Regions from separate parts of the Sphingomonas sp. BE138 genome, predicted to be linked through region 2. Evidence: riboswitches for the same ligand, from Rfam matches in the RefSeq annotation. Region 2 holds a riboswitch; each other region holds the start of a gene.

Evidence for each region. A riboswitch is a leader RNA that binds a small molecule or an ion and turns the genes downstream of it on or off. The one in region 2 is predicted to bind cobalamin.
Region 1: linked by a shared signal. The riboswitch ahead of J2Y58_RS14840 (ABC transporter substrate-binding protein) and the one ahead of J2Y58_RS18790 (TonB-dependent receptor domain-containing protein) in region 2 are both predicted to bind cobalamin.
Region 3: linked by a shared signal. The riboswitch ahead of J2Y58_RS07320 (DUF1852 domain-containing protein) and the one ahead of J2Y58_RS18790 (TonB-dependent receptor domain-containing protein) in region 2 are both predicted to bind cobalamin.

Annotation. Positions count from the first base shown of each region.
Region 1 covers NZ_JAVDUC010000012.1:52,462-62,466, reverse strand. Annotated here, with positions in the region: gene J2Y58_RS14875 (TolC family outer membrane protein) at 1-901, opposite strand, end outside; gene J2Y58_RS14870 (protein-L-isoaspartate O-methyltransferase) at 913-1,587, opposite strand; gene J2Y58_RS14865 (DUF6418 domain-containing protein) at 1,873-3,321, opposite strand; gene J2Y58_RS14860 (acyltransferase) at 3,580-4,710, shown strand; tRNA gene J2Y58_RS14855 (tRNA-Cys) at 4,756-4,829, shown strand; gene J2Y58_RS14850 (ABC transporter ATP-binding protein) at 4,886-5,659, opposite strand; gene J2Y58_RS14845 (iron ABC transporter permease) at 5,656-6,618, opposite strand; gene J2Y58_RS14840 (ABC transporter substrate-binding protein) at 6,615-7,574, opposite strand; cobalamin riboswitch at 7,907-8,040, opposite strand; gene J2Y58_RS14835 ((deoxy)nucleoside triphosphate pyrophosphohydrolase) at 8,059-8,472, opposite strand; gene J2Y58_RS14830 (Flp family type IVb pilin) at 8,516-8,713, shown strand; gene J2Y58_RS14825 (Flp family type IVb pilin) at 8,844-9,017, shown strand; gene J2Y58_RS14820 (acetyl-CoA carboxylase carboxyltransferase subunit alpha) at 9,083-10,005, opposite strand, start outside.
Region 2 covers NZ_JAVDUC010000027.1:16,406-26,410, forward strand. Annotated here, with positions in the region: gene rfbB (dTDP-glucose 4,6-dehydratase) at 1-113, shown strand, start outside; gene rfbD (dTDP-4-dehydrorhamnose reductase) at 113-1,015, shown strand; gene rfbA (glucose-1-phosphate thymidylyltransferase RfbA) at 1,012-1,890, shown strand; gene msrB (peptide-methionine (R)-S-oxide reductase MsrB) at 1,961-2,410, shown strand; gene J2Y58_RS18780 (hypothetical protein) at 2,447-2,851, shown strand; gene cobO (cob(I)yrinic acid a,c-diamide adenosyltransferase) at 2,874-3,491, shown strand; cobalamin riboswitch at 3,543-3,732, shown strand; gene J2Y58_RS18790 (TonB-dependent receptor domain-containing protein) at 3,890-5,845, shown strand; gene J2Y58_RS18795 (DUF1636 domain-containing protein) at 5,847-6,257, shown strand; gene cobT (nicotinate-nucleotide--dimethylbenzimidazole phosphoribosyltransferase) at 6,254-7,264, shown strand; gene J2Y58_RS18805 (histidine phosphatase family protein) at 7,261-7,809, shown strand; gene J2Y58_RS18810 (adenosylcobinamide-GDP ribazoletransferase) at 7,806-8,504, shown strand; gene J2Y58_RS18815 (cobyric acid synthase) at 8,508-9,953, opposite strand; gene cbiB (adenosylcobinamide-phosphate synthase CbiB) at 9,941-10,005, opposite strand, start outside.
Region 3 covers NZ_JAVDUC010000004.1:98,161-108,165, reverse strand. Annotated here, with positions in the region: gene J2Y58_RS07355 (amidohydrolase) at 1-708, opposite strand, end outside; gene J2Y58_RS07350 (MucR family transcriptional regulator) at 933-1,445, shown strand; gene J2Y58_RS07345 (oxygenase MpaB family protein) at 1,474-2,331, shown strand; gene J2Y58_RS07340 (CoA-binding protein) at 2,378-2,809, shown strand; gene J2Y58_RS07335 (amino acid permease) at 2,973-4,364, shown strand; gene J2Y58_RS07330 (zinc ribbon domain-containing protein YjdM) at 4,484-4,780, opposite strand; gene acnA (aconitate hydratase AcnA) at 4,853-7,540, opposite strand; cobalamin riboswitch at 7,852-8,075, shown strand; gene J2Y58_RS07320 (DUF1852 domain-containing protein) at 8,201-9,184, shown strand; gene J2Y58_RS07315 (methionine synthase) at 9,214-10,005, shown strand, end outside.

The sequences.
Region 1 (10,005 bases), on a different contig from region 2:
TCTGCACGCTGCCCAGCCCCGCCGCGCTGCCCTGCCCCAGCGAACCGAGGAAGTTGAAGTAGTTCTGCCCCAGCGTCGCATTAACGGTCGGGCGGCGGTTGGCGCGCGCGACTCGGATGTCGTAATCGGTGGCGTCGCGGACTCGGCGCGCGGCGATCAGGTTCGGATTGTCCTGCAACGCCACGTCGACGGCGTTGTCCGGCGAGCCGGGCAATTGCGGTAGCGGCGGCGGCGGCTCCAGCGTCCCCGGCGGCGTCCCGACCAGCCGCACGTAATTCTCGCGGCTGGAGATCAGCGTCGCCTGCGCCGATTGCAGCTGCGCGCGCGCGAGGCTGAGGCGCGCTTCGGACTGTGCCACGTCGGTGCGCGTGAGGTCGCCGACCTCGAAGCGATCGCGGCTGGCGCGCAGGTTGGTTTCCAGCACGCGGACGTTCTGGGTGTTGAGCCCGACGATCGCCTCGTCGCGGATCACGTTGTTATAGGCGCTGACCACATCGGTGAAGGTCGTCGCCTCCGTCCCGCGCAGGTTGGCGCGACCGGCATCGACGCGCGTCTCGGCCGCCAGTACGCCGTTGCGCACCCGCCCGCCCTGGTACAGCGGCACCGTGACGCCGAGTTGGGCGTCGAGGCGGCGCTCCGGGGTGGTGAAGCTGTTGCCGCCACGCAGGAAATTGTCGGTGAGCCCGCCCTGCGCGCTGATGTTCGGCCGTCCCTGCGCGCGTGTGATCGGCACGTTCTCGTCATTTGCGCGCTGCGCTGCGCGTTGCGCGTTCAGCGTCGGATTGTCCCGGTATGCGCGCACCAGCGCCTCGCGCAGCGTCTCCGCCGCGGCCGGGAACGCTCCGGCCAGCACCAGCGGAACCGCAACCGACGACAACAGCGACGACAGGCGAAGGCGCAAGGGCGTGATCCTTAGAAGGTGAAGCCGCGCGGGCGCGCGAAGCCGGGAAGGCGGACCGAATCGATGTCGGCGAACGGCGTCAGCGCGGTCGCGGCGCCGCGGTGCGTGCCGGACGCGAGACGGAATACGCCGCGCTCGATCACCCCGCTTACGATCCTCCCGCCGTCCTTGACCTGGCCGGCGAGCGTGGAAGGCAGTTCCTCGATCGCGCCATCGACGATCAGCACGTCATAGGGCGCGCCCTCCGGATGGCCGTGCTCCAGCGGACCCTCGATCACGGTGACGTTCGGCGTTCCCGCCATCGCCTCGCGCGCATGCGCCGCCAGCGCCGGGAGGGCCTCCACCGCGACGACCTCCGCCACCAGCGACGCCAGAACCGCGGCGGCATAGCCGCCCGCCGCCCCGATCAGCAGCACGCGGTCCGTCGGCAGCAGTCGCGCCTGCACCAGCAGCCGCGCGGTCGCAAGCGGCACGTTGAGCGCGCGCCCCTGCCCTAGATCGATCGGGCGATCCATATAGGCGACCGAAACCGCGTGCGCGGGAACGAAGCGCTCGCGCGGCACCTCCGCCATGGCGGTGACCACACGGGGGTCGGTGACCGCGGTGGTGCGCAGCTGGCTGGCGACCATCGCCTGGCGCATCGCGGTGAAATCGTCGTTGCGGAGAGCGGGGGCGGAGAGGGTCATGAACCATCCTGTGGCATAGCTGTTTTATGGATGCAACACACGTTGCGCTGTCCGGCTTGTATCGCGCGCCGGCCGTGCTTTGCAATCGGCGAGCAGACCCAAACTATGCCTACGGGGTGTTACGCGACTCGGCGCGTTTGCCGACCGACGATGCCGGCGGACCGGCGGCGCATGAACCCCGCGCTAACGGAGTGAATCTGCGCTGGGATGCAAGGCGATCGCCGTCGCGACCAGTCGGAGCGTCGCTTCAGGCGACAGACGAGCGCCGATCGCGTGGCGGCGTCATCATGCCGCTCGACGCGACCGAGCGCTCGCTGCGGCCCCCTTGGCCAGCCATCGGCGGCTGACGCTGGTGGATCGACCATATTCCCAGGTCAGGAACAGCGCGACCAGCAACGTCGCGATCGTCTTGATTCCGAAGATGTTCCACAAATAACCGGTGGTATAGGTCGCGTAGAAGGACGACATGACGCGACTGTACAGCAAGCCTGCGATCCAGATCGACTGTGCGAACGACGCCGCCAGCATTCGCATGACCACGGCATGGTACAGCGCGATGATCGACGACAGGATCAGCATGCCCACGACGCCCATCGTCATCAGCAGATAGGGGTAGAGCGAACCGATGAAGCCGTTGCCGCCCTCCATCGTCCAGCCGAGCAACCGCGACGACGCGAACCGCTGCATCACGTAATAGAGGCCGAAGCGCGTTCCCGCCTTTGTCGATTCCTGCGCCCCGGGATCGAACCACGTCGACATGTCGGCCGCAAGCGCACGGTCGTCGAAATTGGTCGCCGACATATATTTGAGGTCGGTCACGTACCACAGCTGACCCTGAAGCGCAACGCGCTGTCCGTATCGCTCCGCCGCCGCATCGAAATCGTTCAGCGCGCCATAGGCGATCAGCACCGCGGGGATGGTGGTGACGATGATCGCCGTGCAGACCCCGGCGATGAAGTTGAAGGGGATCTTGCGGTCGTTGGCGATATGCACCAGGCCCGCCGGGATCCCGAAGACGCTCAGGATCATCAGAAGCGACCCGAATTTTTCGCCGAAGATGATCGACGTCGCCAGCATCCACAGAATGACGAGGCCGGCGCGCGCGCGATAGGCCGGAAGCGCAAACAGCGCACCCACGAATGGCACCACGACAAGCCGGTTCGACATCCACGATTGATAGAGTGGCGAGTCGAGCTTTTCGAGGTAGACGAACCGATCGATCCCGCTGAACAACGGAAAGCCGTTGTTGATGCCGAGCCGGATCAAGTACAGCGACACCACGACGACGACCGCGAGCAGCCCCTTCCAGATCAGCGGCGCCTGCCGCTCCCAACGCGCTGGCGCGTCGCGGAACATCGCTTTCAGCCGCGGCCACATCGCCTCCACCGCGAACGTCGCGGTCAGCAGGAAGAGCATGTAGATCAGCAGCAGCCGCGTGAACGCACCGGTCGGCTGACCGGTGGTCGTCGTCTCGATCATATAGGCGCCGCTCTCGATCGCACCCCCCGAGATGAACTCGGTCGCGCGGTTGGCGAGCAGCGGGACGAACAGCAGGAACGTGGCCGGCGAGGTGCGCAGAATGCCCAGGCAAAGCGATATGTAGATCGCGAGCGCCGCATAGGCCCAGGCGGCCGACGGCAGCGCCTGCGATCCGAACGCCGCGATGCCCGCCAGCAGGAAGTGCAGCGCATACATCCCGACGAAGCCGCGTGCGCGCTGCTGATAGGAAGCCACCCGCCCCCTGTTCGACGACGCCGCCCGACCGCTCGCGACGCCAGGGTAACCGACTTGTGGCATGTTGATAATCCCCGCGACCAACGCTTGAACACGGCACTGGATGTGTCGTTCCATGGTTGTCAACCAACGCCGGTTGATGGCGCGGCAAGATGTGCGGCGAAAGCACACGGTTGCGCCGCTAGGCAAAAGCGGAGGCGCCATGGTACGCCGCCGCGCCGCAGCATCGGCGGCGATCGCGCAAAAGGACAGGCATCCATGCCGACAGGGGGCATTCAAACCGGCGGCGATCGCCCGGCCGCACGCATGACGTTCGAGGGGCTTCAGGTCCTGCGCGGGATCGCCGCCGCCATGGTGGTGTTCCATCACGCCTGTTGGGTTATCAACACCTACCACCCGGCGCGCTCGGTGCTGGCCGGGCAGCGCGGGCTGGCGGAGCTGGGCGCGGGCGGCGTCGATATCTTCTTCTGCATCAGCGGCGTCGTGATCGCTTATGCCGCGCGTGCGATCCCGCCGGGGCTGCCGGCGGCGGGCACCTTCGCGCTTCGCCGCATCCTGCGCGTGCTGCCGCCCTATTGGGTCTTCACCGCGGCATTGCTGCTGCTCTGGCTGGTCGGCGTCGGCTTCAAGGAATTGCGGGTCACCCTCGGGCTGGTCGCCTCGTCGCTGTTGCTGATCCCCTATCCCAAACAGACGCTGGACGGGCATGTCAGCTACCACCCGATCCTCGACGTCGGCTGGACGCTGACGTTCGAAATGTATTTCTACGCGATCTGCACGGTCATCATCGCCTTTGCCGGCGGCCGCCGAATCTGGCCGTGGGTACTGGCGGCACTGGGCGTGGTCGCCGCCGTCACGACGACGACCGCCGGCGCGGCATCGGTCGCTGGCGGCGTGCTCGCCTCGCCGCTGCTGCTGGAGTTCGTGGCCGGGGTGGCGCTCGCGCGCTTCGTCGCGGGCCGTGTCGCGCCGCGTGCCGGCTGGGCGATGATCCTCGCCGCGATCGCGGTGTTCGCCGCTTCCGCGACCGTCTCCGACGCGATGCAGGCGCGGGTGCTGTGGTGGGGCATTCCGGGCGTCCTGCTGGTCGCCGGCAGCCTGTTGATCCCGATCGATGCCCGGTCGCGGACGAACCGCGTGCTGCTGTTCTTCGGCACCGCCTCCTACACGATCTACCTGGCGCATCCGTTCGCGATGCTGGTGGCCGGCAATGTGCTGAAGCGCGGGCTGCTGACCGACGTGCCCCCGGATGCGCTGTTGATGCTATTGACGGTATTGGCGATTGTCGGTTCGGCGCTGAGCTATTTCGTCGTGGAAGGGCCGCTGATCCGCTTGCTGAAGCCGCGCTCGCGCACCGCGGCGGAGGCGCGCGCGGTGATCGGGGCTTGACGCGCCTCGAAATCCCCAGCATTGGCCCGCGCTCACCGCAATCGAGGCCCGATGGCGGAGTGGTGACGCAGAGGACTGCAAATCCTTGCACCCGGGTTCGATTCCCGGTCGGGCCTCCACCGTCTTTCCAAGGTCCGGTACCGCCCGGTGCGCGGACTCGCCCAAAAATGGCAGTCTAGGACGCGCGGACCGGGACGATATAGCGCTGTCCGGTCGCGGTGGTGCCGGTTTCGACCGCCACACCGTACGTCCGCCCGATCCGTTCCGCATCCAGCGTCGCATCGACCGGTCCCGCCGCCACCACGCCGCCGTCGCGCAGCAGCACGACATCGTCGGCCAGCCGCGCGGCGAGGTTGAGGTCGTGGACGACCAGCACCACCCCGCCCCCGGCGGCCGCCACCGTGCGCAGCTGCGCGCCGACCTCGAGCTGGTGCGCGGGATCGAGGCTGGCGAGCGGTTCGTCCGCCAGCAGCCACTCTGGCGTGCCGGCGAGCACGCGCGCGAGCAGCGCGCGTGCGCGCTCGCCGCCCGACAGATGCTCGACCCCGCGCCGCGCGAAGGCGGTCATGCCGGTCGCGGCCAGCGCCGCATCGACCGCAGCACGATCCGCAGTGGTCTCGCCCCAGCGCCCGCGCCAGGGCAGCCGGCCGAGCCCGACCAGGGTGGCGACGTCGACGTTCCAGTGCACGTCGGCGGCCTGCGGAAGGAAGCCGATCCGGCGTGCGCGCTGCTGCGCGGGGATCGCGCGCAGATCGTCGCCGCCCAGCCTCGCCTCTCCCGCATCGGGATGGCGCAGGCCGGCGAGACAGGCGAGCAGGCTGCTCTTGCCAGCACCGTTCGCCCCCAGGAGCGCGGTCACCCGCCCGCTCGCGAACTGCGCGTCGACCGCGTCGAGGACCGGTTTGCCGCCTAGCGAGAGCGACAGACCGTGTGCCGCAAGCACGCTCATGCCAGTCGCCTCCGCATCGCGATCAGGAGATAGAGGAAGAACGGCCCGCCCAGCATCGACATCGCGATCCCGAGCCGTAGCTCGCTGACGGTAGGTGCCAGCCGCACCAGGCTGTCGGCGAGCGTCAGCAGCAGCGCCCCGCCCAAGGCGGCGGGCAGCAGCGTCGCGGACGGGCGATGCCCGGCGAACGGGCGCACCAGATGCGGCACGATCAGCCCGACGAAGCCGATCACGCCCGCCGCCGCCACCGACGCGCCCACCGCCAGCGCGATCCCGGCGACGATCATCAGCTGCAAGCGGCGCGGATCGACCCCCATCGAGCGCGCGGCCTGCTCGCCCAGCGTCAGGGCATCGAGCGCGCGTCCCGTCCGCGCCAGCACCGCAACGCCGACCGCAATCAGCGGCACTGCGACGCGCACGTCGTTCCAGCTGCGATCGGTGAGCGCGCCCATCAGCCACGTCACGATCTCCGAGGCGACGAACGGCGTCGGCGCCAGGCTGATCGCCAGCGCGGTCAACGACCCGGTGATGTTGGTCAGGATCATGCCGGCCAAGGTGAAGAGGATCAGACTGCCCGAGCGACCCGCGATCACCGCCAGCGCCGCCATGGTGATGCCGGCGCCCGCCAGCGCGAAGCCGGGCAGCAGCCACGCCTGCGCGGCATAGCCGAAATAGAGCGCGCAGACCGCCCCGAGCGCAGCGCCCGACGAGACACCGAAGAGTCCGGGGTCGGCCAAGGGATTGCGGAGATAGCCCTGCATCGCCGCACCCGACAGCCCGAGCGCCGCGCCGACCGCCAGGGCCAGGAGCGTGCGCGGCAGCCGCAGTTCGACGATGATGATCGAGCGCGGGTCGGCGGCGGTCCAGGCGTCCAGCGGCACCCACACCTTGCCCGCCGCGAGCGACAGCGCGGCGGCGAGCAGCACGCCCGCCAGCAAGCACCAGCAGATGCGCGTCATCGTGCCACCCTCGCGCGAACGCTGCGCAGCCGCGCCATTGCCGCGATGATCGACGGGCCGCCGCAATTCATCAACCGCGCGGCGAAGGGCGCGACCGCGACGCGCCCCGCGAGGCGGCGGAGCGCGGGGTGGCGCTCGCCGCGCTCCCCCCCGCCCTCCGCCGCGGCGACCGACAGCAGGACCCGCGGCGGACGCGCGACCAGATATTCGAGCGGCAGCACGTCCCACCTCTTCAGGCCGTAAGCGACGCTGGCGTTCGCGAAGCCGGCGCGGCGCAGGAGATCGTCGGGCAACGTGCCGCCGCCGGGCACCAGCCCGCTCGCCCCCCAGATCAGCGCGGGCACGGGTGCGCCCGCCGCCGGACGCGCGGCGGCGAGGATGCGGTCGGCCAGCGCGCGTCCACGGTCGGCGTGTCCGATCGCGGCGGCGACTTCGCGCACCTGCTGCGCGCTTTCCTCGACCGTGACCGGCACCGGGTATTGGACGAGATGCACACGCAGCCGCGCCAGCGCGGCGACGGTGGCAGGCGCGACATGCCCGCCGGCGACCACGATGTCCGGGCGCAGCGCCACCACCTCCTCGGCCGTGCCCGCGGTGACCGCGAAGCGCTTCGCCTGCGCGAGCGGGATCGAGGTCGCGCGGGGGTCCTGCGAATAATGGCTGATCGCGACGATCTGCGCCGGGTCGGCGACCTGCATCAGGATGGCGTCGAGGCACGGGTTGATCGACACGACGCGTGGGGTGTGCGGCGGCGCGGCGGCGAGCAGCAGGGGCGCGGCGAGCGCGAGGGTGGCGGCGGCGCGGAGGGCGCGGCGGGTGGGGGCGCAACGTCCGGCATCGTCCGCGTGGCGCGCACCCGACCGACCGTTCGTGCCGAGCCTGTCGAAGCACGTGCCGCGAGGCGCATCGTTCGCCGGGCACGCCGCCTGTGACCCGTGCTTCGACAGGCTCGGCACGAACGGGGGTTGGTGTCCCGGACGAGGGAAGGGCTTGGCGGAGCTTGCCAACTCGCCGGCCAGCGCAGCTTGGGTGAGGGGTCGAGCGAGCCACAAGCTCGCGCGCTCGCGTTCGCGAGCGCCATTCCTCACCCGGCTTCGACCGAGACGTTGCTGCGCAAAGCCCAGGTCTCCCCGTCCCTCTCCGCTCTGCGAGGGGCGAGTGAAGGACAAACTCGCCGTCGTCAGCCCTTTTCGAATCATGCCATCACCCCCGCGCCGTTCGTCGTCGCACGGGTTTCCCCCGATCGCCCGGCACACCCCGTCCGCGCGAAGGACAACCGCGACCGGGCAGGTTTCCTGGCTCCCGGGTCGCCGCCCTTCGCCCGGCCTTCCCGGATCGCGAGCGATCCAGTGGCGCACGGGGGGCGAAGGGCTCGCCGGTCACAGTTGCGGGGGCAGCTCCGGCTCCGGCCGGATTCCCTTTCCTGATCGCCAGCCCCGCCTAGCCGTGCGGCGCGGGCTCAGCAAGCGCTGCCGGCAGCGCGGGGGCGGCAAGCGCGGCGAGCAGCGGCACGTCGACCGGCGGCATCGGCAGCGCCGCGAGCGCAGCGGGCAGATCCCAGCGCAGCGCCTGCGCGGCCAGCGCGCGCGGCGTGCCGGTCCAGCGGCGGCATCGATACAGCAGCATCGTCACCGGCATGTCGGTCGCAAAACCGAGCGGCACCAGCGCGTCCCGGGCGACGGTGATCGCCAGTTCCTCGGCCAGTTCGCGGACCAACGCGGCGGCGGGATGCTCGCCGGGCTCGACCTTGCCGCCCGGGAACTCCCACAGCCCCCCGTGGTGCTTGCCGGCGGGACGCTGCTGCATCAAGCACTTACCGTGATCGTCGATCAGTGCGGCGGCGACCACCAGCATCGCGTTCGATCCTTCCTTAACCCTTCGCCGCTATCGTGCGCCCATGCCGCGCATGCCCCTCTTTCGCTCGCCTGTCGCCCTCCTGCTCGCGCTACGGGAATCACGCGGCGCGACGGCGGTGGAATACGGGCTGATCGTCGCCGTGATCGCGCTCAGCGCCGCCGGGGCGCTGTCGGCACTCGGCGCGCCGGTGACCGGCATGTTCGCATCGATCAGCGCCAATCTGCTCTCCGCACGCTGAAAGGTTCGGACAAAAATCTACGGACTCACTTAAGTCTTTATCAACCCTGCGCCCCTAGAAACATCCTTGATGGACCTGTGAACGGGACGTCGGCGGGTACTGAAATCTACGAAGTCAAACGGAGACCGACATGCAGAAGATTCGTTCGTTCCTGAAGAACAGCAAGGGCGCGACCGCGATCGAATACGGCCTGATCGCTGCGCTGATCGCCGTTGCCGCGATCGCCGCCATGAAGGGCATCGGCACGCAGCTGAACAACACCTTCAGCAACGTGCAGACCAAGATGCAGAACAACCCGGGCTGATCGGCAACGACCTGATATAGCAAGGGCGGCGGGATTTCGGTTCCGCCGCCCTTCTCATTTTCGGCTTATCCGAGCCGCCCCATCTTCAGAAACTTCGTCCGGCGGTCCTGCCGCAGCGCATCGGCGGTCAGCGGGCTCAGATCGCGCAAGCTCCGCTCGATCGCGTCGCCCAGTGCGCGGATCGCGCCCGGATGGTCGCGATGCGCGCCGCCCAGCGGCTCAGGCACGATCGCGTCGATCACGCCCAGCGCCTTCAGGTCCTGCGCGGTGACCTTCATCGCCTCCGCCGCATCGGGCGCCTTGTCGGCGGTGCGCCACAGGATAGAGGCGCAGCCCTCCGGCGAAATCACCGAGTAGACCGCATGCTCGAACATCAGCACGCGGTTGCCGCTGGCCAGCGCGATCGCACCGCCCGAGCCGCCTTCGCCCACCACCGCCGAGACGAGCGGCACGCCGAGCGCGAGGCACGCCTCGGTCGAGCGCGCGATCGCCTCCGCCTGGCCGCGTTCCTCGGCCTGGATGCCGGGGAAGGCACCCGAGGTATCGACCAGCGTCACCACCGGCAGCGCGAATCGATCGGCGAGCTCCAGCAGCCGGATCGCCTTGCGATAGCCCTCCGGCTTGCCCATGCCAAAATTGTGGCGCAGCCGGCTGGCCGTATCGTCGCCCTTCTCATGCCCCAGCACCATCACGCGCTGTCCGCGGAAGGTGGCAAAGCCGCCGAGGATCGCCTGGTCGTCGCCGAACGCGCGGTCGCCGGCCAGCGGCACGAACTCGTCGAACAGCGCGGCGACATAATGTTTGAAGTGCGGACGCTCGGGGTGGCGTGCGACCTGCGTCTTCTGCCACGGGGTCAGCTTGCCGAAGGTATCGCGCAGCAGCTTGTCGGACTTCGCCTGGAGCTTGGCGATCTCGGCGGAAATGTCGACGGTGCCCTCGGCGCCGGTCTCGCGCAGTTCGTCGATGCGCGCCTGCAGCTCGGCGATGG
Region 2 (10,005 bases):
AGGAGACGTTCGAGACCGGGATCGAGAAGACGGTGCGCTGGTACCTCGACAACGAGGCGTGGTGGCGCCCGCTGGTCGACGCCAAGGCGTCCGAGCGTCGCGGGATCGCGTGATGCGCGACCTGCTGGTCACCGGTGCGAACGGCCAGGTCGGCGACGCGCTGCAACGCGCAGGCCTGCCCGAGGGCTGGCAGGTGGTGGCGCTCGACCGTGCCGCGCTCGACCTGACCGACGCGCGCGCGATCGCGGCGAAGGTCGCCGAGCGCCCGTGGGCGGCGGTCATCAACGCGGCCGCCTATACCGCGGTCGACAAGGCCGAGAGCGATCAGGTGACCGCGTGGCAGGTCAATGCGCTCGCCCCCGCCGCCTTTGCCGCGGCCTGCGCGACCGCGGGTGTCCCGCTGGTGCAGGTGTCGACCGACTATGTCTTTCCCGGCGACAAGCAAGGCGCATGGGGCGTCGACGATCCGGTCGCGCCGCTCGGCGTCTACGGCGCCTCGAAGCTCGGCGGCGAGCTGGCGGTGCGTACCAGCGGCGCACGCCACGCGATCGTGCGCACCGCCTGGGTCGTCTCCGCGCACGGCAGCAATTTCGTGAAGACGATGCTGCGCGTCGGCGCGGAGCGTGGGGCGTTGCGCGTCGTCGCCGACCAGCACGGCAGCCCGACCAGCGCCGCCGATCTGGCGGACACGCTGGCACGGATCGCGATCCGGCTGGCCGGGGATGGCGAAGCGCCCACCGGCACCTTCCATTTCAGCAACGCGGGCGCGACGACCTGGGCGGGGTTCGCCGAGGAGATCTTCCGCCAGTCGCGCGCGCGCGGCGGCGCGACCGCGAGCGTCGAGGGGATCGCGACCAGCGAGTATCCCACTCCCGCGCGTCGTCCCGCCAATTCGCTGCTCGCGCATGACGCGATCGAGCGCGCCTATGGCATCACCCCGCGCGCGTGGCCTGACGCGCTCGGCGACATCCTCGACGACCTGATCGGGCCTGCGCGCAAGGAGAACGGCAAGTGAAGGGCATCATCCTGGCGGGCGGATCGGGCACGCGGCTCCACCCGGCGACGCTGGCGGTCAACAAGCAGTTGCTGCCCGTCTACGACAAGCCGATGATCTATTACCCGCTGTCGGTGCTGATGCTGGCCGGCATCCGCGACGTGCTGATCATCTCCAGCCCCGAGTATCTCGACAACTACCGCCGGCTGTTCGACGACGGCAGCGCGTTCGGCCTGTCGATCTCCTACGCCGAGCAGCCGCGCCCCGAGGGGCTGGCGCAGGCGTTCACGATCGGCGCCGACTTCATCGGCGACGACAACGTCGCGCTGGTGCTCGGCGACAACATCTTCTTCGGCGCGCATCTGACCGACCTGCTCGCCAGCGCGGTCGCGCGCCCGCGCGGCGCCACCGTCTTCAGCTACCGCGTCGAGGACCCGGAACGCTACGGCGTGGTCGAACTGGGCGCCGACGGCAAGGCGCTGAGCCTGGAGGAAAAGCCCGCGCAGCCGAAGTCGAACCACGCGGTGACCGGCCTGTATTTCTACGACAATCGCGTCGTGCAGATGGCGCGCGACCTGAAGCCGTCGGCGCGCGGCGAGCTGGAGATCACCGACCTCAACCGCCTCTACATGGAGGCCGGCGACCTCTACGTCGAGCAGATGGGGCGCGGCTATGCCTGGCTCGACACCGGCACCCACGACAGCCTGCTGGAGGCCGGCGAGTTCGTCCGCACGCTCCAGCACCGCCAGGGCGTGCAGGTCGCCTGCCTCGAGGAAATCGCCTTCGAAATGGGCTTCATCACCGCCGACCAGGCGCGTGCCCGCGGCGAGAAGTTCGCCAAGACCGCCTACGGCCGCGCCATCCTGCGCGCCGTCGAGGAGCGGGAGAAGCGCTGAGGTCGCGTGGAAACCGACGCTTCGTCGCCTATCTAGACACGATAGCGACGACGAAGCGGAGGACGAAAGCATGACCGAATACACCAAGACCGACGAGGCGCTCGCCAAGCTGACGCCCGAGCAATTCTACGTGACGCAACAAAGCGGCACCGAGCGGCCCGGCACCGGCGAATATCTCGGCAACAAGCGGGCGGGCATCTACGTCGACATCGTCTCGGGCGAGCCGCTGTTCGCCTCGGCCGATAAATACGAGTCGCATTGCGGCTGGCCGAGCTTCACGCGCCCGATCGAATCGGCGCGCGTCAACGAGTTGAACGACGTCAGCCACGGCATGATCCGCACCGAGGTCCGCTCGGCCGGTGCGGACAGCCATCTCGGCCACGTCTTCGAGGACGGGCCGCGCGACCGCGGGGGCTTGCGCTATTGCATCAACTCCGCGGCGCTGCGCTTCGTGCCGCGCGAGGAGATGGAGGCGCAAGGCTACGGCGCCTACCTCGATCAGGTCGAGGACGTCCGCTGACTTGACCCGGAGCAGGCGCGGCGCTTTGGAACCCCGATGAACGACTGGGACGAACGCGCCGCGCGCCGCGCCGAGGATCGTGAGCGCCGCGCGCAGGAGCGCGTCGCCGCTGCGGTCGCCCGCACCGAGCAGCGCGCCGTCGAGCGCGAGGCCGGCGCGCGGCGCCGCGAGGAAGCGCGCACCGCCCGCCGTGTCGAGGAGGAGCAGCGTCGCGCGACGCTCGCCGAGGAACGCGACGCCCGCCCGCGCCGCCGCCAGAGCACCGGCGGGCTCGCCCGGACCGGCGAGAGGACCGTCGAGCGCGACACCCGCCATTACGCCACCGACAAGGACCCCGCGCGCATCCGCATGCTTGCCGCACGCGGCGCGACGCCAGCGGCGCTCGCCGCCGTCTTCGGCATCAGCGTCGCGGAGGTCGAGGCGGTGCTGGCGGCCGATTGACCCGGCCGCTATGCCCGCGCGCATGACCGACGCCACGATTGATGGGCGCGACGCCCGCCACAACGAGAAGATGCGCCGCGTGCAGGCCGCGCGTCGCACGATGATGGAAGGCAAGACCGTCGAGAAGGGGCTGCTGATCGTTCATACCGGCGCCGGCAAGGGCAAGTCGACCGCCGCCTTCGGCATGGCGGTACGGGCGATGGGACACGGGATGAAGGTCGGGGTCGTGCAGTTCGTGAAGGGCGCGATGACCACCGGCGAAAAGGCGATTTTTGATGCCTTTCCCGAGCTGATCGAGTTCCGCGCCATGGGCGAGGGCTTCACATGGGACACGCAGGACCGTGCGCGCGACGTCGCGGTCGCGCGCACCGCGTGGGAGGAGGTGCAGCGGATGCTCGCCGACCCCGACATCGCGATGGTGATCGCCGACGAGCTGAACATCGTGCTGCGCTACGATTATCTTCCTACCGACGAGGTCGTGGCGGTAGCGACCGCGCGCGCGCCGATGAAGCATCTGGTCGTTACCGGTCGCAACGCCCCGGATGCGCTGATCGCCGCAGCCGATCTCGTGACCGAGATGACGCAGGTGAAGCATCCCTTCCGTTCGGGGGTCAAGGCGCAGGCCGGCGTGGAGTTCTGACCCCCGCCCCACCCGCCATCCCGCGCATTGACCCGCGCCCGCCGCCCCGCTAGTGCGCGCGCCGCGACAGGTTCCCCCTGACCGGGGATCAAAAGGGAACGGGTGAACCCCGGCTGCCCCTGCAACTGTAAGCGGCGAGCCCGCGTGCCACACGCCATTGGTCCCTCACCGGGCCGAGAAGGCGGCACGCATCGGCGATGACCCGTGAGCCAGGAGACCTGCCTGTTCGCCTGTCGTCCTTCGCTCGGTCAGGGTGTGCCGAACGGACGGGAAGACCGCACAGGGGCAATCCCGGCGGACGGACCAGCGTGACGATAACCACCGCCGCAGGCGGTCGGCGTCGCGGGTCCGTGCCCGTCGGCGGCGATGCGCGTGGCTCGTCCGTCGAAAGGGTTTTCATGTCGTTCCGCCTAGCCGTCCTGCCGTTCCTCCTGTGCTCCTCCCTGTGCTCCACTGCCGCGCTAGCGCAGGAAGCGCCGCGTCCCGACGCCGCCGCTGCCACCGACGGCAGCGACATCGTCGTGGCCGCGAACCGTGCGCCGACCGATGCCGATCGCGTCGTGGCTTCGGTCACCGTGCTCGACAAGGCCGCGATCGACCGCACGCAGGATACGTCGGTCGCCGACCTGCTGGTGCGCACGCCCGGTGTCTCGCTGTCGCGCAACGGCGGCTATGGCACCACCACCTCGCTGCGCATCCGCGGCGCCGAGCCCGACCAGACCGTGGTCGTGATCGACGGGGTGAAGATCAACGATCCGTCTTCGCCCGGCGGCGGCTATAATTTCGGCGACCTGCTGATCGGCGACGCGTCGCGGATCGAGGTGCTGCGCGGGCCGCAGTCGATCCTGTGGGGCAGCCAGGCGATCGGCGGCGTGGTCAACATCGTCACGCCGTTGCCTGCCAAGGATCTCGAAGGCAGCATCGACCTGGAGGGCGGATCGCGCGACACCGTGAACGCCCGCGCGGCACTGGGCGGCATCAATGGTCCGCTGGCATGGCGTATCGGTGCACAGGCGTTCACAACGGCTGGTATTTCGGCACTGGCACTGGGCACCGAGCGTGACGGATACACCAACCAGAACGTCCAGGCGCGCGCGGTCGTGACGCTCGCACCGGGCATCAGCGCCGACCTGCGCGGCGCATATACCAATGCGAACAACGACTTCGACGGCTTCAGCGGCGACTCCGCCGAATATGGCCTGACCCGCACCTTCGTCGGCTACGCCGGCTTGAACGTCGACCTCTTCGACTCGCGGCTGCGCAACCGCTTCGGCTATGGCTATACCGACACCGACCGCGACAATTATGATCCCGAACAGGTGACGCAGCCGCAAACTTTTGCCGCGACCGGACGCAACCACCGTCTCGAATATCAGGGCACGCTGGCGGTAGCACAGGGCGTCGATGCGGTCTTCGGCGTCGAGAACGAGGTCAGCCGCTTCAGCACCGCCTCTTCCGATTTCGCCCCGCCGTTCGCGCTGGGCACGCCGGCGCGTGGCCGTGCGGAGCTGACCAGCGTCTACGGTCAGCTGAACCTGTCGCCGATCGATGGCCTGACGCTGAACGGCGGCGTCCGCCACGACGACCACAGCCGCTTCGGTGCGCAGACCCTGTTTGCGGGCGGCGCCAGCTGGGTGCTTCCGACCGGTACCGTCCTGCGCGGCAGCTACAGCGAGGGATTCAAGGCGCCAACGCTCTACCAGTTGTTCTCCGAGTACGGAAATCGCGCGTTGTCGCCCGAACAGGCGAAGGGTTGGGAGGCCGGCGCCGAGCAGCGCTTCATGGACGGGCGTTTCGCGATCGGCGGCACGTACTTCGAGCGTCGCAGCCGCGACCAGATCGTCTACACCGGATGCAGCGCCACGACCACCGAGCCGTTGTGCTTCGTGCCGGGTTCGACCACCGAGCGGCGCTTCGGCTACTATCAGAACGTCGCCCGTGCCTTCGCGCGTGGTGTCGAGGCGGTAGGCCGGGCGCAGATCGGCGAGCATCTGAGCATCGACGGCAATTACAGCTGGATCCTGTCGGAGGATCGCTCGGCGGGCCGCACGTTCGGCAACTGGCTGCCGCGCCGCCCGCGCGATACCGCCAATCTGTCGGCGACCTATGCCTTTGCCGACGCCGGCTCGCTGGGTGTCGCAGCGCGCTGGGCGGGCAAGTCGTTCGACAATGCCGCCAACACCACCCGGCTCGACGGCTACACGCTGGTCGACCTGCGCGGCGAGCTGCCGGTGTCGTCCACCGTTCGGCTGTTCGCGCGCGTCGAAAACCTGTTCGACGAACGCTACCAGACGATCGCGCGCTACGGCACGCTCGGGCGCAGCGTGTACGCCGGGCTGCGCGGACGGTTCTGAGATGCAGCTCGTTCCCGTCGCCGATGGGCCGGCGGTGGTGGCGTGCAGCAGCTGTCGTCACTCCGCCGCCGCGCGTGAGGATGCCGAGGGGCGGCGTGGCGGCGCGCTGCTCGCCGCGGCGCTGCGCGCGGTGCAGGCGCGCGATCCCGCGCTAGAGGACATTTCGGTGCAGGAGATGCCATGCCTGTTCGCCTGCGATCGCCATTGCACGATCCACCTGCGCGCACCGGGCAAAGTCGGCTATGTGCTCGGCGGCTTCGTGCCCGACGAGGAAGCGGCGACGGGAATCATGACCTTCATGCGCCACTATGTCGACAGCGCCACCGGACAGGTCCCCTATGGCCTGTGGCCGGCGGCGGTGAAGGGGCATTTCATCGTCCGCGTGCCCCCCGCCGGTGCGGTGGTCGCATGACGCGCTTCACCTCGGTCGCCGACTTCGATGCCGCGCTGGCGGCGCTGCCGCCCGCCGACGACGCCGCGCGCGCGGCGGCAGCGGGGCGGCAGGCGCGGCTGACCAAACCCGCCGGATCGCTCGGACGCCTGGAGGAGATCGCGCTGTTCATGGCCGGGTGGCGCGGCGATCCCCGCCCGCGGCTAGACGACGCGCGGGTGGTGGTCTTCGCTGGCAATCACGGCGTCGCGGCGCGAGGTGTCAGCGCGTTTCCGCCCTCCGTGACCGCGCAGATGGTCGCCAATTTCGCTGCGGGCGGGGCCGCGATCAACGCGCTGGCCGACGCGGCGGGCCTGTCGCTGACGGTGGTGCCGCTGACGCTGGAGCTGCCGACCGGCGACATCACCCACGAGGCGGCGATGAGCGAGGCCGAATGCCTCGACGCGCTCGACGCCGGCGCGACCGCCGTGACCGCCGGCATCGACCTGCTGGTGCCCGGCGAGATGGGGATCGGCAACACCACGCCTGCCGCGGCGCTGTGCGCGGCGAGCTTCGACGGCGGCGCGGCGGCCTGGGTCGGGCCGGGAACGGGCGTTGCGGGCGCCGCGCTGGTCGCCAAGCGTGAGGCGATCGATGCGGCGCTGGCTTGCCATGCGGACGCGACGTCCGCGTTCGAGCGGCTGCGGCGGCTGGGCGGGCGTGAGATCGCGGCGATCGCGGGGATGGTGCTCGCGGCGCGGCATGCGCGCGTGCCGGTGCTGCTCGACGGGTTCATCACCGGCGCGGCGCTTGCCCCGCTCGCCGCCGCGCAGCCGCGGATCGTCGATCATTGTCTGGCCGGGCATGTCTCTGGCGAGCCGGGGCATGCGCGTCTGCTCGACCGGCTGGGACTGCGTCCCTTGCTCGCGCTCGACATGCGATTGGGCGAGGCGAGCGGTGCGGCGGTTGCCGCCGGCGTGGTGCGCGCGGCGCTGGCGGCGCACGACCGCATGGCGACCTTCGACCAAGCGGGGGTCAGCGAGGCGTGAGCGGCGCGCGCACCGTCCACCTGCTGCGGCACGGCGCGACGGTGCGGCCCGGATGCTTGCTGGGGCACGGCGATGTTCCGGCGACAAAGGCGGGAATCGCTGATTGCGTCCGCGCGGCCGCCGCGCTTTCCTTCGATCATGTCGTCAGCTCCGACCTGCGCCGCGCCGCTGCCTGCGCGGCGGCGATCGGCTCGGCCGTGCGCCATGACGCGCGCTGGCGCGAGCTCGACTTCGGCGACTGGGACGGGCGTGCGCCGGCGGAGCTCGACGCGGCCGCGTTGGCAGCTTTCTGGGACGATCCAGACACTTGCCCGCCGCCGGGTGGGGAATGCTGGTCGGGACTGGTGGCACGGGTCGATGCCGCGCTTGCGGAGCTGGCGGACGCGACGCTGGTCGTGACGCATGGCGGGGCGATCCGGGCGGCATTGGCGGGCGCGTGCGGGTTCGATGCGCGACAGGTATGGGCGTTCGACCTGCCGTGCGCGGCGGTGGTGACGGTGCGGTTGTGGGACGATGCCGCGCAGATCGTGCGGCTGAGCGCATGACGCGCCTGTGGCTCGCCTTCGCGTTCCTGACGCGGCTGCCGGTTCCGCAAACCGCTGGAACCGCGAAGGATTTTGCCGCCGCGCTCCGCTTTTACCCGCTGGTGGGCGCGGTGATCGGGGTGATCGTTGCGGCCGCGACCTGGGTCGGTGCGCGGCACGATCCGTGGACCGGCGCGCTGGCCGGACTGGTGGCGTGGGTGGCGGTGACCGGGGCCTTACATATTGATGGACTTGGAGATCTTGCCGATGGCCTCGGAGCGGCGCACGGAGACCGCGAGCGGCTGCTGGCGGTCATGCGCGATCCGCATGTGGGCAGTTTCGGGACGGTCGCGATCGCGGTGCAGCTGATCGCGAAAGTCGTTCTGCTTCATGGACTTGGCGGAGACCTGCGGGTGGCTTTGGTGCCGTTTGCGGCGCGGATCGCGCCCCTGTGCTGGGCGCGGTGGATCGCGCCGATCGGGAGCGGGCTGGGCGCGCAGATCGCCGGTGCGGTGCGCATTCGGGACATCGCGGGATGGGGCGCAGTGCTCGCCGGTGCCGCGGTCGTCGCGCCTGCGTTGCTCGCGGTGCCGCCACTGGTCCTAATATACCAACGTTGGTCCGCAAAACGCCTCGGCGGGATCAACGGCGACGCGCACGGGGCCGGAATCGAGCTGCTGGAAAGCGCGTTGCTGGTCGCGCTGCTCGCCGGCTGACGCTCAGCCCCGCGCGAGCGCCAGCAGCGCGTCGATGTCGAGGTGCTGCTCCAGCGCGGCCGCGATCGCGTCGAGCGCCTCGTCGACCGCGGCGGCATGGTCCGGCCCCTCCCCCGCCGCCGCGAGCCAGGCGCGGCGCTGCCCGGCCAGCCCGAACAGGCCGTGGACATAGGTGCCCGCGACCAGACCGTCGGCGCTGATCGCGCCGTCGCGGCGGCCGTCGGCGAAGTTCGCGACGGGACGCGCGCGGTCGGGTCCCTCGGTCTGGCCGAGGTGCATCTCATAGCCCTCGAACGCCGCGCCGCGCGCGTGGCCGCGGACGTGCCGCAGGGCCTTGTCGCCGCCGAGCACCGTGTCGACGTCAAGCAGACCCAGCCCCGCGACGCTGCCCGCCGGTCCCTCCAGCCCCAGCGGGTCGGCGACGCGGCGCCCGAGCATCTGATAGCCGCCGCACAACCCCAGGATCGTGCCGCCGCGCCGCCGGTGCGCCGCGAGATCGATATCCCAGCCCTGTTCGCGCACGAACGCCAGATCGGCGATCGTCGCCTTCGACCCGGGCAGCACCACCAGCGCGGCCTCGGCAGGCAGCGGCGCGCCGGGCGGGATCATCGCCACTTCGATTGCGGGATCGAGCCGCAGCGGGTCGAGGTCGTCGAAATTGGCGATGTGGCGCGTCACCGGGCACGCGACCAGCACGCGCCCGCCCTGCGCCGTGCCGCCGCCGCGTTCGAGCACGACCGCATCCTCGCTCGGCAACCGCGCCGCCGCGCCCAGCCACGGCACCACGCCGAACCCGCGCCAGCCGGTCCGCCCGGCGATCGCGCGATAGCCGTCGTCGAACAGCGCTGGATCGCCACGGAAGCGGTTGACGATGAAGCCGTGGATCATCGCGGCGTCCTCCGGCGAGAGGACCGCGCGCGTGCCGACCAGCGACGCGATCACCCCGCCGCGGTCGATATCGCCGACCAGCACCACCGGCACGTTCGCGGCGCGCGCGAAGCCCATGTTGGCGATGTCGCCGGCGCGCAGGTTGATCTCGGCCGGCGAGCCGGCGCCTTCGACCAGCACCACGTCGGCCTGTGCGCGCAGCGTCCCGAAGCTGGCGAGCACCTCGTCCAGCAACCCCGCGCGCCCCTCGCGCCAGCGCGCCGCCGCCAGCGTACCGCGCATCCGCCCGCGGACGATCAGCTGCGAGGTGCGATCGCCCTGCGGCTTGAGCAGCACCGGGTTCATGTCGACGTGCGGGGCGACGCGTGCGGCGAGCGCCTGCGTCGCCTGCGCGCGCCCGATCTCGCCGCCCTCGGCGGTGACCGCGGCGTTGGTCGACATGTTCTGCGGCTTGAACGGGCGCACGGCGAGGCCGCGGTTGGCGAGCGCGCGGCACAGCCCGGCGACCAGCACCGACTTGCCGACGTCGGAGCCGGTCCCCTGAAGCATCAGCGCGCCCATGCGATTACCCCCGCCACGATCCACAGCAAGGCACAGGCGCGCACGTAGACCC
Region 3 (10,005 bases), on a different contig from region 2:
ATCGACCGCGACATTGCCCATGCGGGTCGAGGGCTCGCGGTTCTTCGAGCCGTAGACGCGCTTCGGGTTCTCGCCGCACGCCATCTTCAGCCCATAGGGCGCGCCGGGGAATTTCATCGCCTGCATCGTGCGGCCGTAGACGTTCTTCAGCACCACGCTGCGCCCGCCCATCAGGTTGGCCGAGCCAGGCAGAATCTGGAGCGTGGTGACGCCGCCGTTGGCCAGCGCGCGGCCGAAGCCGGGGTCCTGCGGCCAGACGCTGTGTTCGGCCCAGACGTCGGCGGTGACCGGCGCGGTCGCCTCGTTGCCGTCCGAATGCGCCTGGACCGAGGGCGTGGGATAGTCGCCGAGGTGGCTGTGGATGTCGACGACGCCTGGCGTCACGAACTTGCCCTGCCCGTCGATAATGGTCGCGCCGGCGGGGGCGTCGAGCGTCTGGCCGACCGCCACGACCTTGCCGTCCGCGAACAATATCGCGCCGCCATCGATGCGGTTGCCCTCGCCGTCGAAGACCGTGACGTTGCGGACCAGCGTCGGCGTGCCGGGATAGGCACGATAGGTGGAAGGGTACGGGTCGCGCGCGTAGCGTACCGGCGGCGCCTTCTTCGCGGCGGTCGCCGGCTTGTCCTTCGCCGTGGCGCATGCCGCCAGCGGCACCGCCAGCAACGCGACCGACAGCAATGCGCGCCGCGCGCGATCCGGTTTCATGTCGTGACCCCTTTTATTCGCCCTTTGCTTGTCCCGATCATGGACGTGGGCGCGGTTCAGGGTCAAGCAACCATGCGGTCTTCATTGATCAAGCGCACGATCGAAAAGGTTCCGGCGCGATATTTGTCGAAGCAAATAGATCTATGTTGACGTCGCCTCGGAGATCGCGTTGACCTCCGTCGAAACCCTGATTAGGGCGTCAAGCGTAAGTAAGGGAGCCCCCCATGTCCGACGATACCATCACTGCCAATGCGGTTGAGCTTGCCACCGAACTGACCATCGCATGGCTCGCCAATCCCAACACCCGCGCATCGGGTGAAGACGTTCCGGCTTTTCTGCGCACCATGCATGATGCGGTGACGAACCTGTCGTCGTCGACTGCGCCGGCCGCTCCCGAAGAGCCGACCGCAGAATATACGCCGGCCGTGTCGGTGCGAAAGTCGCTGGCGTCGAAGGATCACCTGATCTCGCTGATCGACGGCAAGCCCTACAAGACGCTGCGCCGCCATCTGGCCGGCCATGGACTGACCCCGGACGAGTATCGCCAGCGTTACGGCCTGAAGCCCGACTATCCGATGGTCGCCGAAAGCTATTCGGAAGCGCGTCGCGACATGGCTAAGAAGATCGGCCTGGGCCGCAAGCCCGGCGAGCGCCGCGGCGAGAGCGCGCCGGCGAGCGAGCCGGCCCCGGCGACCGGCGGTCGCGGGCGTCGCAAGGCGGCGGCGGCCGAGGGCTGACCCGGCAGAGGGCACGAGGCGCACGCCGATGTCGATCGTCGACCCGATGATCGCACCGGCGGTCGACCGCGCCCGTGCCTCGATCGCGCAGGCGCTGCGCGAAATGGTGGGCAGCGGCGAGCTGGATCTCGCCCGCCCGCCCGGCGACCATGGATTGATCGCCGACACGTCCCCGGCGTGGCGGGTCCACGGCGACTTTTCCGCGATGATGATCGGCGGCATCTCGGCGCTGCTGCTCCAGATGCTCCACCCCGGCGCGTTGGCGGGGGTGTGGGATCATAGCGACTTCCGCCGTGACCGGCTCGGCCGGTTGCGCCGCACCGCGCAGTTCATCGCGGTCACCACCTACGGGCCGACCGCCGCCGCCGAGCGCACGATCGCGCATGTCCGCGCGATCCACGACCGCATTCACGGTGCGCTGCCGGACGGCACACGCTACGACGCGAACGATCCCGCGCTGCTGACGTGGGTGCATGTCGCGGAGACCGACAGTTTCCTGCGCGGCTATCTGCGCTACCGCGACGCCGCGCTGTCGCCCGCGGAGCAGGACCGCTACGTGGCCGATGTCGCGATCGTCGCCGAGCGGCTGGGCGCGCGCGACGTCCCGCGCTCGCGTGCCGACATCGCGGCTTATTATCGCACCGTCCGCCCGGCGCTGCGCGGCGATCACCGCGTTCGCGAGGTCGCCGACGCGCTGCTCGCCCCGGGACCCGACCGCGCACAGGCCGCCGGGCTGGCGATAGCGGCGGCGGCGGCGCTCGACCTGCTGCCCGACTGGGCGGCGGCGCTGCACGATCGCCGGCCCGCGCCGCTCGCCCGTCCCGCGATCCGCGCGGGGGCGGACGGGATGAGCCGCGTGCTGCGCTGGGCATTGCGCGCGTCCTGAACCGATCGTCGCTTCGCGTCGTTCTGAACGGCGGAAGGAGCCGATCATGCCGCTGACGACCGACGACGAGATCAGGACGCTGCTGGAGGAAACCCGCACGATCGCGCTGGTCGGCGCATCGGATCGCCCGACACGGCCATCCTATGGCGTCATGGCGGCGTTGCAGGCGCACGGCTACCGCGTAATCCCTGTCAATCCGCAGATCACCGGCGAGCACGTCCACGGCGAGTTCGTGTTCCGCGAGCTGTCGCAGCTCGGCGATCCGATCGACATGGTCGACATTTTCCGCCGCTCGTCGGATGCCGGCGCGGCGGTCGACGAGGCGATCGCGATCGGCGCCAAGTCGGTGTGGTTGCAGATCGGGGTCATCGACGAAGCCGCCGCCGCGCGCGCCGAGGCCGCGGGGCTGAAGGTGGTGATGGACCGCTGCCCGGCGATCGAGATACCGCGGCTGGGGGTGGCGCGGATCGGGGTGTAACCTCCGCTGCCGTCATTCCCGGGCCGGCAGGAACCAGACGCGCGGGTCTGAAGCTCGAAGCGAGACGTCAGACGTTCCGGATGTGCGCCGCGGCGAGACCAGCCCCTCCCCAGCAATCGTCACTCCTGTTACAACTCTCCCGAACCACGAAAAAGGGGAGTGCATGTCCAGTCTGTTGCGGCGCAAGCCGATTGCGATCGAGCATGGCGACGGTCCGGTGCTGGCGCGCACCTTGTCGTGGCCGCATCTGGTCGCGCTGGGCGTCGGTGCGATCGTCGGAACCGGAATCCTGACGCTGATCGGCGTGGGCGCGGATCGTGCGGGGCCGGCGGTGATGCTCAGCTTCGTGATCGCGGGCGCGATCTGCGCGTGCGCCGCGCTTGCCTATGCCGAGATGTCGACGATGATCCCGGCATCGGGCAGCGCCTATACCTACAGCTATGTCGTGCTGGGCGAGGTGATCGCCTGGGTGATCGGGTGGTCGCTGATCCTCGAATATTCGCTGGTCGTCTCGACCGTCGCGGTGGGCTGGTCGGGCTATGCCTCGGCGCTGCTGACGCCACTGGGCTTTCCGGTCGCGCTGACCAACGGGCCGGAGCTGCACGGGATCGTCAACCTGCCCGCGGTGTTCATCATCGCGGTCGTGGCGGGCCTGCTGTGCTTCGGGACGAAGGAGAGCGCGACGCTGAACGCAGTGCTGGTGGCGGTGAAGCTGGTGGCGCTGACGGTGTTCGTCGTCGTGGCGCTGCCGCATTTCGACGCCGCCAACCTCCACCCGTTCATGCCGCACGGTTTTGCCGCGTCGGTCGACCCGGACGGCAAAGAGCGCGGGGTGATGGCGGCGGCGGCGATCATCTTCTTCGCCTTCTACGGCTTCGACGCGATCTCGACCGCGGCGGAGGAGACGAAGAACCCGGGGCGCGACCTGTCAATCGGCATCATCGGGTCGATGTTCGGGTGTATCGTCATCTATGTCGGCGTCGCGGTGGCGGCGGTCGGGGCGCTCAGCTACACGCGCTTCGCGGGTTCGCCGGAGCCGCTGGCGCTGATCCTGCGCGATATCGGGCGGCCGGGCTTCGCGACGTTCCTGGCGGCGAGTGCGGTGATCGCGCTGCCGACGGTGCTCCTCGGCTTTCTCTTCGGGCAGAGCCGGATCTTCTTCGTGATGGCGCGCGACGGGTTGCTGCCCGCCGGGCTGGCGAAGGTGTCGCGGCGCGGGGCGCCGGTGCGGATCACGCTGATGACCGCCGCGCTGGTGGCGGTGATCGCGGGAGTGATGCCGATCGATGCGATCGCAGCGCTGGCGAATGCCGGCACGCTGGCGGCGTTCGTCGCGGTATGCGTGTGCATGATGGTGATGCGTCGACGCGCGCCGGAGGCGGAGCGGACGTTCCGCGCGCCGATGGCGAATGTCGTGGGCACGCTGGGCGTGCTGGGGTGCGTGTATCTGTTCTTCAGCCTGCCCGCGAAGACTCAGGGGTATTTTCTGCTGTGGAATATTGTAGGGCTGGTGCTGTATTTCGTGTGGGGGCGGAAGCGGGCCGTGTTGGCGTGAGCCTCTCCTCCGTCATTCCCGCGCAGGCGGGAATCCAGAACCACCGACCTCCGCGCTTCTATCGATGGACCTGCGCGTCTGGATCCCCGCCTTTGCGGGGATGACGGATAGGAGTCGGCTCAGCGCTTCTTCACGAACTCGGCGCGCAGGACCAACCCTCTGATCCCGTCGAAGCGGCAGTCGATTTCCTGCGGGTCGCCGGTCAGGCGGATCGACTTGATCGCGGTGCCGCGCTTCAGCGTCTGGCTGGTGCCCTTGACCTTCAGGTCCTTGATGAGCGTCACCGCATCGCCGTCCGCCAGCAGGTTGCCGACCGAGTCACGGACCTCGACACCGTCAGCCGGCGCCGCGGCCGTCACCTGGCCCGCCGGCACCCACTCGCCGGTCGCCTCGTCGTAGACGTATTCGTCGCTCAATCCATCACCCCCCCTAAAAGGAAAGGGAGGACCAAAGGCCCTCCCTTCCCAAAACACCCTGGCCGCCGCCGCTTACGCAGCGAGGTTCCGCAGCACGTACTGCAGGATGCCGCCGTTCAGGAAATATTCCAGCTCGTTGACGGTATCGATCCGGCAGCGGGTCTGGAACTGCTCGGTCGACCCGTCCTGGCGCTTCAGCGTGACGGTGACGTCCTGGCGCGGACGGAGCTTCGCGACGTTCTCGATCGTGAACGTCTCGTCGCCGGTCAGCTTCAGCGTCTCGCGGGTCACGCCCTCGGCGAACTGGAGCGGCAGGACGCCCATGCCGACCAGGTTCGAGCGGTGGATGCGCTCGAAGCTTTCGGTGATGACCGCGCGCACGCCGAGCAGGTTGGTGCCCTTCGCCGCCCAGTCGCGCGACGAGCCGGTGCCATATTCCTTGCCCGCGATGATCACGAGCGGGGTGCCGTCGGCCTTGTGGCGCATCGCAGCGTCGTAGATCGGCATCACCTGGCCGTCGTAACGGCTCATGCCGCCCTCGATGCCCGGCACCATCTCGTTCCTGATCCGGATGTTGGCGAAGGTGCCGCGCATCATGACCTCGTGGTGGCCGCGGCGCGCGCCGTAGCTGTTGAAGTCGGCGCGGCTAACCTGATGCTCCTGCAGCCACTTGCCCGCCGGGCTGTCCGCCTTGATCGAACCGGCCGGGGAGATGTGGTCGGTGGTGATCGAGTCGCCGAGGATCGCCAGCGGCTTGGCGTCGATGATGTCGGTCACCGGGGCCGGGGTCATCTCCATGCCCTCAAAATACGGCGGGTTGGCGACATAGGTCGAGCCCGCGCGCCAGGCGTAGGTGTCCGAACCGGTGACGTCGATCGCCTGCCACTTGCTGTCGCCGGCATAGACGTTGCCATAGCGAGCGCGGAACATGCCGTCGTCGATGTTGGCGGCCATGAGGTCCGAGACTTCCTGGTTGGTCGGCCAGATGTCGCGGAGGTACACATCCGCGCCGTCCGTGGACTGGCCGATCGGCGTGTCGTTCATGTCGGTCGTCACCGTGCCCTTCAGCGCATAGGCGACGACGAGCGGCGGCGAGGCGAGGAAGTTCGCGCGCACGTCCGGCGACACGCGGCCTTCGAAGTTGCGGTTGCCGGACAGCACCGAGGCGGCGACGAGATCGTTCTCGTTGATCGCCTTCGAGATCGGCGCGGCCAGCGGCCCCGAATTGCCGATGCAGGTGGTGCAGCCATAACCGACGAGGTTGAAGCCGATCGCGTCGAGATCCGCCGACAGCCCTGCCTTGTCGAGATAGTCAGTCACGACCTGCGACCCGGGCGCCAGCGAGGTCTTCACCCACGGCTTCGGCTTCAGCCCCAGCGCGTTCGCCTTGCGCGCGACCAGACCCGCGGCGACCAGCACCGACGGGTTGGAGGTGTTGGTGCAGCTGGTGATCGCGGCGATCACGACGTCGCCGTCGCCGATGTCATGCCCACGCTCATCGACCGCGACGCGCGCGGGCTTTTCCTTGTGGTACAGCTTGAACAGGTCGCCGTTGAACACCTCGTCGACGGTGTCGAGGCTGACCTTGTCCTGCGGGCGCTTCGGGCCGGCGAGCGACGGGACGACGCTCGACATGTCCAGCTCCAGCGTGTCGGTGAACACGGGGTCCGGGCTGTCGGCGTGACGCCACATGCCCTGCGCCTTGGCATAGGCCTCGGTCAGCGCGACGACTTCGTCCGGGCGGCCGGTGAGGCGCATGTAGTCGAGCGTCTTGTCGTCGACCGGGAAGAAGCCGCAGGTCGCACCGTATTCGGGCGCCATGTTGGCGATCGTCGCACGATCGGCCAGCGTCATCTGGTCGAGGCCCGGGCCGTAGAATTCGACGAAGCGGCCGACCACGCCCTTGGCGCGCAGCATCTGCGTGACCGTCAGCACGAGGTCGGTCGCGGTGATGCCCTCGCGCAGGCTGCCGGTCAGCTTGAAGCCGACGACCTCGGGGATCAGCATCGAGACCGGCTGGCCAAGCATCGCGGCCTCGGCCTCGATCCCGCCGACGCCCCAGCCGAGCACGCCCAGGCCGTTGATCATCGTGGTGTGGCTGTCGGTGCCGACCAGCGTGTCGGGATAGGCGATCTTCGCCTGACCCTTGGCGTGGTCGCCGGTTTCCTGCGACGACCAGACGGCGTGGCCGATGTACTCAAGGTTGACCTGGTGGCAGATGCCGGTGCCCGGCGGCACGACCTTGAAATTGTCGAGCGCCTTGCTGCCCCACTTCAGGAACTCGTAGCGCTCCGAATTGCGGGCATATTCGAGGTCGACGTTGTCCTCAAACGCCTTGGGCGTGCCGAACTCGTCGACCATGACCGAGTGGTCGATGACGAGGTGGACGGGGACCTGCGGATTGATCTTCGCCGCGTCGCCGCCCAGCTTCGTGATCGCGTCGCGCATCGCGGCAAGATCGACCACGCACGGCACGCCGGTGAAGTCCTGCATCAGCACGCGCGCGGGGCGATACTGGATCTCGCGGTCCGAACGCCGCTCCTGCTGCCAATCGACGATCGCCTTGATGTCGGCCTCGGTAACGGTCACGCCGTCCTCGAAGCGGAGCATGTTTTCCAGCAACACCTTCATCGAGAAGGGCAGGCGGCTGATGTCGCCGAACTTCTCCTCGGCGCTCTTCAGCGCGAAATAGTCGTAGGACTGGCCCCCGGCCTGAAGCGTCTGGCGGGCGTTCAACGTATCCTGGCCGATGGCCGTCATGGGCATGGTCCTTTCTTCAAGGGCCGTCGTCGGGCGCGGCGTGCCAGGGGCGCGGGCGGGCGGCGACGGGAGCGAAACTCTCGATCGCCGCGGGCGATAGCAGTGGTGCCGCAGGTGCGAAAGGGGGGCGCGCGGTCCTTTCCTATCAGGCGACCGCGGGCTTGCGCAGGATCTCATTAGCATGACGCACCCCGCGATTCTCCTGCTCCATCGCCATCCGCTCGGAAGTCGAGGCCGACGAACCTGCTGCCGCACACTCATCAAGATATAAGGATATCTTTATATGACGTTGACAGTTGGTGCGGATTGGTGTTGAACAAACCTGTCGAGGTTCCCCATTCCAGGCATGGCGATGGGGCTAAGACGGGAAGCCGGTGGTGCCCTTCGGGGCAGAGTCCGGCGCTGCCCCCGCAACTGTAAGCGGCGAGTGGCGGCTCCATTTCGTGTCACTGGGTTCCCGCAAGGAGCCTGGGAAGACCGGAGCCACCGCGTTGACCCGTGAGCCAGGAGACCTGCCGTTCGACGCCATAACGTTCCTCGGACGGGGGTTCCTCCGGTGGATCGCGCTTGATGCGACGGTCCGTGGCTTCCCGCCATCGGAGGCTGTTCACGCCTTGCGCGCTTTCGCCTGACCTCCCGCCCGCAAAGCCTGGGTGAGTCATGACGAATAGCGGGTTCACATTCTCGATCAGCAGCATCCCGTTCGACGAGGATTATCGTCCGGCCGACAGCACGCGCATCACCACGAACTTCGCCAATCTTGCGCGGGGAACAAGCCGCCGGGAAAATCTGCGCAATACGCTGGTGATGATTGATCATCGCTTCAACGCGCTGATGCACTGGGACAATCCCACGGGTGATCGCTACGCGCTGGAGCTGAAGATCGTTTCGGCCGCGCTCACGCTGGGGGACGGGGCGGGTGACGAAGCCTTCCCGCTGATCGAGATCCTGCACACCACCGTCATCGACAGGACGCGCGGCGAGCGCAGCGACGGCATGATCGGCAACAACTTCTCCTCGTACGTGCGGGATTACGACTTCAGCGTCGTTCTGCCCAACCACCTCAGCGCCGGAGGTGCCGGCGCTCCGGAAGGCTTCGGCGATCTGCACGGCAACCTGTTCAAGCATTTCCTCGGCTCAAGCGCCTATCGCGACAACTTCCAAAAAGCCCCGGTCATCTGTCTCAGCGTCTCGAGCAAGGAAGTCTATCACCGGACCGCCAACGTGCATCCGATCCTCGGCGTCGAGTATAGCAACGACACCTTCTCGCCCACCGATCGGTATTTTGCAAAGATGGGCATGAAGGTCCGGTACTTCATGCCGCCGCACAGCGTCGCGCCGTTCGCGTTCTACCATACCGGCGATCTGGTCAGCGATTACACGAACCTCGAACTCGCCAGCACGATCGCCACGATGGAGACCTTTCAGAAAATATATCGCCCAGAGATCTACAACGGGAATTCGGTGGCAGCGGAGTATTATCAGCCCAGCCTGAAGTATCAGGACTATTCGATGACCCGCATCGTCTACGATCGCGAGGAGCGCAGCCGGCTTGCCGTCGAACAAGGCAAGTTCGCGGAAGAGCATTTCATCAAGCCGCACAGTGCCGCGCTCCAGCGCTGGTCCGCGACCTGCGGCCTCTGACCACCCTCCCGCACGAAGGTATTTGCATCATGACGACATTGTTGCCGACGACGACCGCGGGCAGCTTGCCCAAGCCTTCCTGGCTCGCCCGGCCCGAGACCCTGTGGTCGCCATGGAAGCTGGAAGGCGAGGATCTCGTTGCGGGCAAGCAGGACGCGCTGCGCCTGGCGGTCGACGACCAACGGCAGGCAGGTATCGACATCCTCGGCGATGGCGAACAGACGCGCCAGCATTTCGTGACGACGTTCATCGAGCATCTGGACGGTGTCGATTTCGAGAAGCGCGAGACCGTGCGCATCCGCAACCGCTACGACGCCAGCGTGCCGACGGTCGTCGGGGCGGTTTCGCGGCCCACGTCGGTCTTCGTCGACGATGCACGGTTCCTGCGCGCGCAAACCGCTCGGCCGATCAAGTGGACGCTGCCGGGGCCGATGACGATGATCGACACGCTCTACGACGCCCATTATCGCAGCCGCGAGAAGCTGGCGTGGGAGTTCGCCCGCATCCTGAACGAGGAAGCGCGCGAGCTGGAAGCGGCCGGCGTCGACATCATCCAGTTCGACGAACCCGCGTTCAACGTGTTCTTCGACGAGGCGAACGATTGGGGCATCGCCACGCTGGAGCGCGCAGCGGAGGGGCTGAGGGCCGAAACCGCCGTCCACATCTGCTATGGCTATGGCATCAAGGCCAACACGGATTGGAAGAAGACGCTCGGCTCCGAATGGCGCCAGTATGAGGAAACCTTCCCCAACCTTCGGAAGTCGACCATCGATATCATCTCGCTCGAGTGCCAGAACTCGCGCGTGCCGATGGACCTGATC